3 regions of the Shewanella sp. MF05956 genome follow, and region 3 is predicted to be linked to each of the others. Evidence: predicted binding sites of a transcription regulator. Region 3 holds the regulator's gene; each other region holds the start of a gene.
The links. The regulator sigma-54, encoded in region 3, starts transcription at its own class of promoters, with help from an activator protein. The targets are predictions, from matches to a motif close to GTTGGCACGNNNNTNGNNT.
Positions count from the first base shown of each region.

Region 1: a site for sigma-54 is predicted at 1,620-1,638, ahead of nirB (nitrite reductase large subunit NirB). Genes of this name have one in related genera too.
Region 2: a site for sigma-54 is predicted at 717-735, ahead of flgB (flagellar basal body rod protein FlgB). Genes of this name have one in related genera too.

Region 1 covers NZ_JCAYNV010000006.1:18,619-20,897, forward strand. The annotation lists gene nirB (nitrite reductase large subunit NirB) at 1-1,457, opposite strand, end outside; gene AC19MX_RS08050 (ANTAR domain-containing response regulator) at 1,767-2,279, opposite strand, start outside.
Region 2 covers NZ_JCAYNV010000016.1:101,974-104,252, reverse strand. The annotation lists gene AC19MX_RS17050 (CheR family methyltransferase) at 1-632, shown strand, start outside; gene flgB (flagellar basal body rod protein FlgB) at 769-1,167, shown strand; gene flgC (flagellar basal body rod protein FlgC) at 1,170-1,586, shown strand; gene flgD (flagellar hook assembly protein FlgD) at 1,611-2,279, shown strand, end outside.
Region 3 covers NZ_JCAYNV010000003.1:264,566-266,844, forward strand. The annotation lists gene AC19MX_RS04875 (RNA polymerase factor sigma-54) at 112-1,596, shown strand; gene hpf (ribosome hibernation promoting factor) at 1,621-1,908, shown strand; gene ptsN (PTS IIA-like nitrogen regulatory protein PtsN) at 1,911-2,279, shown strand, end outside.

The DNA.
Region 1 (2,279 bases), on a different contig from region 3:
TGCGCACAAATACCGGCATTAAAATCAAGCCCAGCAGCTTGCAAGGTTTGATCAATAATTTTTTGCACTAATGGCGCACAACCGCCGCAACCCGACGCTGCGCGGGTACACGATTTAATTTCAGCCATTTTATGATTGCCAGCTGAAACCGCTTCAACAATGTCGCCTTTCGTCACTTGATGGCAAGAACATACGATAGAGGTGTCTTTTAAGTCGGCTTCATCTTCAGCACCAGCAAGTAATAACTCAACTGCAGAGCCTGCAATTTCATCCTGAGACAAATACAAATCCAGTAAGCGGCTGTAATCGCTATTGTCGCCAATGAGTACCGCGCCTTTTAAATACTTACCACTGTCATCAAGCCAGAGTTTTTTATAAATACCCGTTTGATTATCAGACAACTCAACAAATTGAGCATCCTCAAAACCACGGCTTGCGCCAATAGCGGCCACATCGACGCCTAAGAGTTTAAGCTTGGTACTCATGTCGGCGCCGGTAAACGATTGGCTTGGGGAGCTTGATGATAATGAGGCAATATGCGAGGCCACTACACGTGCCATTTGATAACCGGGTGCCACTAAACCAAATATTTTTTGTTGCCATAATGCACATTCGCCGATGGCATACACATCGGGAGCTGACGTTAGACAGTGATCGTCAATTTCAATACCGCCACGCTCACCAATACTGATATTTGACACGCGGGCTAAAGCATCCTGTGGGCGAATTCCGGCTGAAAAGACAATCATGTCGGTTTCAAGAAAAGATTCATCATTAAATGTCATGCGGTGCAGTGCAGTTTCACCATCAATAATGGCGGTCGTTGCTTTTGAGGTATGCACACTCACTCCGAGTTGCTCGATTTTGCTGCACAATAATTCACCGGCTTTGTCATTTAGCTGAACGGGCATCAATTGTGGCGCAAACTCGACAACATGGGTTTTTACCCCAAGTTGCATCATGGCATTTGCCGCTTCTAAGCCCAATAGTCCGCCGCCGACAACCACCCCGACCTGACTATTTTTCGCCGCAGCTTGAATAGCCTCAAGATCTTCAATGGTACGATACACCAAACATTGAGCGCGATCGTTACCTTGTATTGGCGGCACAAATGGAAACGAGCCAGTCGCCAAAATTAATCGGGTATACGAGTAACATTCACCTTGGGCACTTGTGACGGTTTTCGCTGCGATATCAATCGCCGTGATGGGAGTATTTAAATGCAGATTAATGCCCCAATCTTGATAATCCTGGGCACTGGTTAGCATTAATGGATCGGCACTGCCTGTCTCAAAATATTTAGATAACTGCACTCGGTCATAGGCTGGACGAGGCTCTTCGCCAAACACATGTACTTCAAAGGTTTTATTCAGCCCCAGACTGCATAATTGCTCAATAAAGTGATGACCCACCATGCCATTGCCAACGACCACTAATTTGGGTTTTGAGACTGTCATTTCCTGCTCCTTCATGCCTTGGATGGTAAAAAACAAAATGGCGCCAACTCCTGTTAAAGAGTTGGCGCCATTGCCAGTTACAATCCCGATTTTTTTAAATTTTACTGTTCGTGCTTTTATGGGTTATGTCCCATTAATGCGTTGCAGTATCATACTGTGATGTTGCAGACTCTATGCCAACAAATAAAACCATGTAATAAATTGATTTATAAAGACTTTATGTATTCAACGTTAACCTTGCAGTGATAATATGTCCTTTTTAGGCTCAACCGCACCAACATTGGGCGCACCATCACTGTTCAATGTTATTTACTCCGCCAAACGAGCACGGTCAGATTGGCTAACAAGCGCAATGATTTGCGCGGACATTTGCGCCATCGACATGCCTTTTAGCATCGCTTGCTGCTGTATAATCTGGTGTGCTTTAGTTTCATCAAACCCTTGTTGCATCACAATCAATTTAGCCCTACTCAGCAATTTAATGCTGCGGATCTCTTCGTCTAATTTTTTAAATTCTGCGAGCGTTTTACTGGCGGCATTAAAGCGAATTTGTGCCAAACTAATCACGCTGGTTAACCGATTCACCGTTAACATGTCGGGAATAAAAGTGATTCGACCGCAATCAAGTAATTGTGACAGTACATCTTGTTGCCATGATTTGGCATTAACAATAATCACCATAGGTTTAATGGCCAAAGTGCGTTGTATTAACCCCTGAATTTGACTATGCAATTGGTCAGTTAGAATAAGTAAAGTATCAACATGTTGTTGATGTAAACGTTGCTCAATTTGGCTAATTGACGTCAACACACTGACATGCCC
Region 2 (2,279 bases), on a different contig from region 3:
AAGTGATCGACGCGATGACAACCAATGAAACCTTATGGTTTCGTGACCGTTATCCTTTCGAGTTACTGCATAATACCTTATTACCTGAGTACAGTAAGTTAGGTCGTCCATTAAAGATTTGGTCGGCTGCTTGCTCATCAGGTCAAGAACCCTATTCTCTCGCCATGACGGTACTTGAATACCAACAACGTAAGCCTGGCGCACTGCCTGGCGGAGCATCTATTCAGGCAACGGATTTATCGCCTTCTATGCTTGAACGTTGTAAAAATGCTGAATACGACAGTTTAGCGTTAGCGCGTGGTTTATCTGATGAACGTAAGCGTCAGTTTTTTGATGCTTTACCGTCGGGCAACATGAAACTGAAAGACAATGTGAAGCGTCTGGTTAACTTTAGAGCTCATAATCTTCTTGAAAGTTATAGTTTATTAGGTAAATACGACATTATCTTTTGTCGTAATGTGCTGATTTACTTTGCACCAGAGGCAAAGGCTAAAATTTTGCGGCAATTTGCTGCCGCACTTAACCCTAAAGGGATTTTATTCTTAGGTGCGTCAGAATCTATTGCCGGTTTAACCGAAGAATTTAATATGGTTCGTTGTAATCCTGGTATTTACTATCAAAAGAAAACCTAGTTAAATAAATAGCTTACTAGCTTTATCATGCCGGCATTCGTCGGCATGTTCATTTAAAATACTTATTCATCCTTTATTGAAATTGTTGGCATAACCCTTGCTTTAATTCTATCAGTTAGCTGATGGAGGCAATTTTATGGCGATTAATTTCGATAATGCATTAGGTGTTCACCAATACTCGTTGGGCGTACGTTCTCAAAGAGCAGAAGTGATTTCAAGTAATATCGCCAATGCCAATACTCCTCATTACAAAGCGCGGGATGTGGATTTTGCTTCTGCGATGAAAGCCGCGAGCTCTCATCAAAATGGCTTAAGCATGAGTCAAACCACCGAAAAGCACTTTGATTTAACGTCATTAACACAGCAACACGTGCAATACCGTGTGCCGACTCAACCCGACACCGGCGATGGCAACACAGTCGACACGCAAAAAGAACAATCTGCATTTATGCAAAATGCGCTCGAATATCAAATGTCACTGGGTTTTCTTGAAAGTAAATTTAGTGGCATGCGTAAAGCATTGCGAGGTGATTAATCATGAGTTTATTCAATATCTTTAATGTTTCTGGTTCAGGGATGTCGGCGCAATCTGTCAGGCTTAATACCACGGCCAGTAACATTGCCAATGCAGACTCAGTGTCGAGCAGTGTCGATAAAACCTATCGTGCACGTCATCCAGTTTTTGAAGCAGAAATGGCCAAAGCCAGCAATCAGCAAAATCAATCTCCTGGAGTGTCGGTGAAGGGCATTGTTGAAAGTGATAAACCGCTAATTAAAGAGTACTCGCCAGATCATCCACTTTCTGATGCTGACGGATTTATTTACAAGCCAAACGTGAATGTAATGGAAGAAATGGCTGACATGATTTCAGCTTCGCGGTCTTACCAAATGAATGTTCAGGTAGCAGATGCCACTAAATCAATGCTGCAACAAACGCTCAATATGGGTAAATAGTTTTGATTTTTCAAGGAGGCAGCTATGAGCCTAATTAATTCTTACAGTCAGTCTTTACCGCAAACGTCAAGCAGTGCATCAAATACGAGTGCAGTGACCAAGAGTTCAGTGCAGAGCACTACTACGTTAACCACGGGTAATTCGTTTCTCGATTCAATTCGGTTACCTGAGCAGAGCGCGGTTCCTGAAGCGAATGATCAGCTGTTAAAGCAAGAAGACTTCTTTGCATTGCTCAGTCAGCAGTTATCAATGCAAGACCCATTTGAGCCTGTAGACAATGATCAAATGATTGCCCAAATGGCATCATTTTCTACTGTTGATGGTATTTCAAATCTTAACGATGAAATTTTAAACCTCAATACTGTGATGAGCTCAAGTCAGGCATTGCAAGCATCGAGTCTCGTTGGCCGTAAGGTATTAATCCCTTCTGATACTGGGATTATTTCCGCTGAGAGTCCTGGTATAAATGGCGTGATTAGTACGCCATCGGCCATGGAAACTATTACCGTGAGTGTACAAGATGAATCCGGACAGCTCATTAAAACCTTTAGTGTTGATGGTAGCGCCGGCGGTAACATTGATGTGTCTTGGGATGGACTGGATAAAAATGGTTCGCCAGTAAAAGAGGGATTGTACTCTATTAAGGCGAGCGGGAAAGTCGATGGCGAAGCCCAGGACTTAGCAGTATCTACT
Region 3 (2,279 bases):
TTCCATTGAACGATACCTAAATTGCGTGAAATGTCATTGACGTACGTGACACCCCATTACAGTTTTTCGAGATTGTTATTTTTATGGAAATCATCTAGGGATAAGCGGTAAATGAAAGCGTCACTCCAACTTAAAATGGGTCAGCATCTCACTATGACCCCTCAATTGCAGCAAGCCATCCGCTTGCTGCAATTATCTTCATTGGAGCTACAGCAAGAAATCCAACAGGCGCTGGACTCAAATCCATTGCTTGAAATAGAAGATGAATTTTCTCAAGCTAAAGATCCCTTAAAAGAAAGTCGCGATCAATCAGACACAGACTTCAGTGACAACAGTAATGTGAGTGTCGAAAAAGATACTTCAACCATCGACACCACAGAATCCATCAGTAAAGAAACCATGGACGACATGCCCATGGACACGACCTGGGATGAAGTCTATACCGCCTCACCGATGTCAGGGTCTGGTAGTGCCAGCATGCGCGACGATGATATGCCTTTTCAAGGGGAAACCACCGAAGGCTTATATGAACATTTAGAGTGGCAAAAAAACTTAACGCCATTTTCAGACACCGACCTTGCCATCGCAACAGCCATCATTGACGCAATAGATGAACGCGGCTATCTAACCCAAAGCACTGAAGAAATACTAGAAGCTATGGGCGATGAAAATGTTGAGCTTGATGAGGTTCAAGCGGTGTTAAAGCGAATTCAACATTTTGACCCCGTAGGTGTTGCTGCACGTGACCTTAGTGAATGTTTACTCATTCAACTGTCACAATATGCAGACTCAACCCCGCACATTGAAAATGCGCGAATGCTCATCAAAGATTATTTGGATTTAATCGCTGGGCGTGACTTTAGATTATTAATGCGTAAAACGCGTTTAAAAGAAGATGAGTTACGTGATGCCATTACCTTAATTCAATCTCTTAATCCGCGTCCTGGCTTATTGATTACTGCCGTCGATGACGAATACGTGATCCCTGATGTCACAGTATTTAAAAAGAATGGCCGTTGGGTTGTTGAACTCAATCCAGATAACATGCCTAAAATAGGTGTTAATCAGCAATATGCAGCAATGGCTCGCAGCAGTAAAAACCCATCTGATACTCAGTTTATACGAGGTCATTTGCAAGAAGCTAAATGGTTTATCAAAAGCATTGAAAGCCGTAACGATACCTTGTTAAAAGTAGCCAATTGCATTGTGCAATTCCAACAAGGGTTTTTCGAATATGGCGAAGAAGCCATGAAACCTATGGTATTAAATGACATTGCTGAAGCCGTAGAAATGCATGAATCGACCATTTCGCGCGTGACCACTCAAAAATACATGCACACCCCACGAGGGTTGTTTGAGTTAAAATACTTTTTCTCTAGCCATGTCAGCACTGATGATGGCGGAGAGTGTTCATCGACAGCAATCCGCGCATTTATTAAAAAGTTGGTTGCAGCAGAAAACCAGAAAAAGCCGCTTAGCGACAGCAAAATGGCTCAACTACTGGCCGAACAGGGCATAAACGTTGCTCGTCGTACGATTGCAAAATACCGTGAGGCAATGATGATACCGCCCTCAAACCAACGTAAGAGTTTATAAATCACTCAACAATGGAGAAGTGTAATGCAGATCAATTTATCAGGGCATCATGTTGAAATAACCGAATCTTTACGTGAATACGTTCAGGAAAAGTTTTCAAAGCTTGAACGACACTTCGATCAGATCAATAATGTTCACGTTGTACTCAACGTAGAAAAATTACAACAAAAAGCAGAAGCTAAAGTCAGCCTAAAGGGCGGAGAAATTTTTGCAATGTCAGAACATACAGACATGTATGCAGCAATAGACGCCCTGATAGATAAGCTCGATCGTCAGGTAATTAAACACAAAGAGAAGTATACAAAACACTAACGATGGAACTTTGTACCATCCTGCAGCCGGAATGCACCACCTGTGCCACACCGGGCAGTAAGAAAAAGGTACTGGAACTTATCAGCGATTTAGTCGCTGCCCAGTACCCGACCCTGTCTTCGCAAGAGGTGTTTGAAAGCCTTATCGCAAGAGAAAAAATGGGTAGCACAGGTATAGGTAATGGTATTGCAATACCTCATGGCCGATTAACGACAATCGATCACCCTATTGCGATCTTTGTAAAATGCGAAGAACCCATTTCGTTCGATGCCATCGATAAACAACCTGTCGATATCTTATTTGCATTATTAGTTCCTGCAGATCAGTGCCAACAACACTTAAGCACCTTATCCTCGATGGCCCAAAAACTC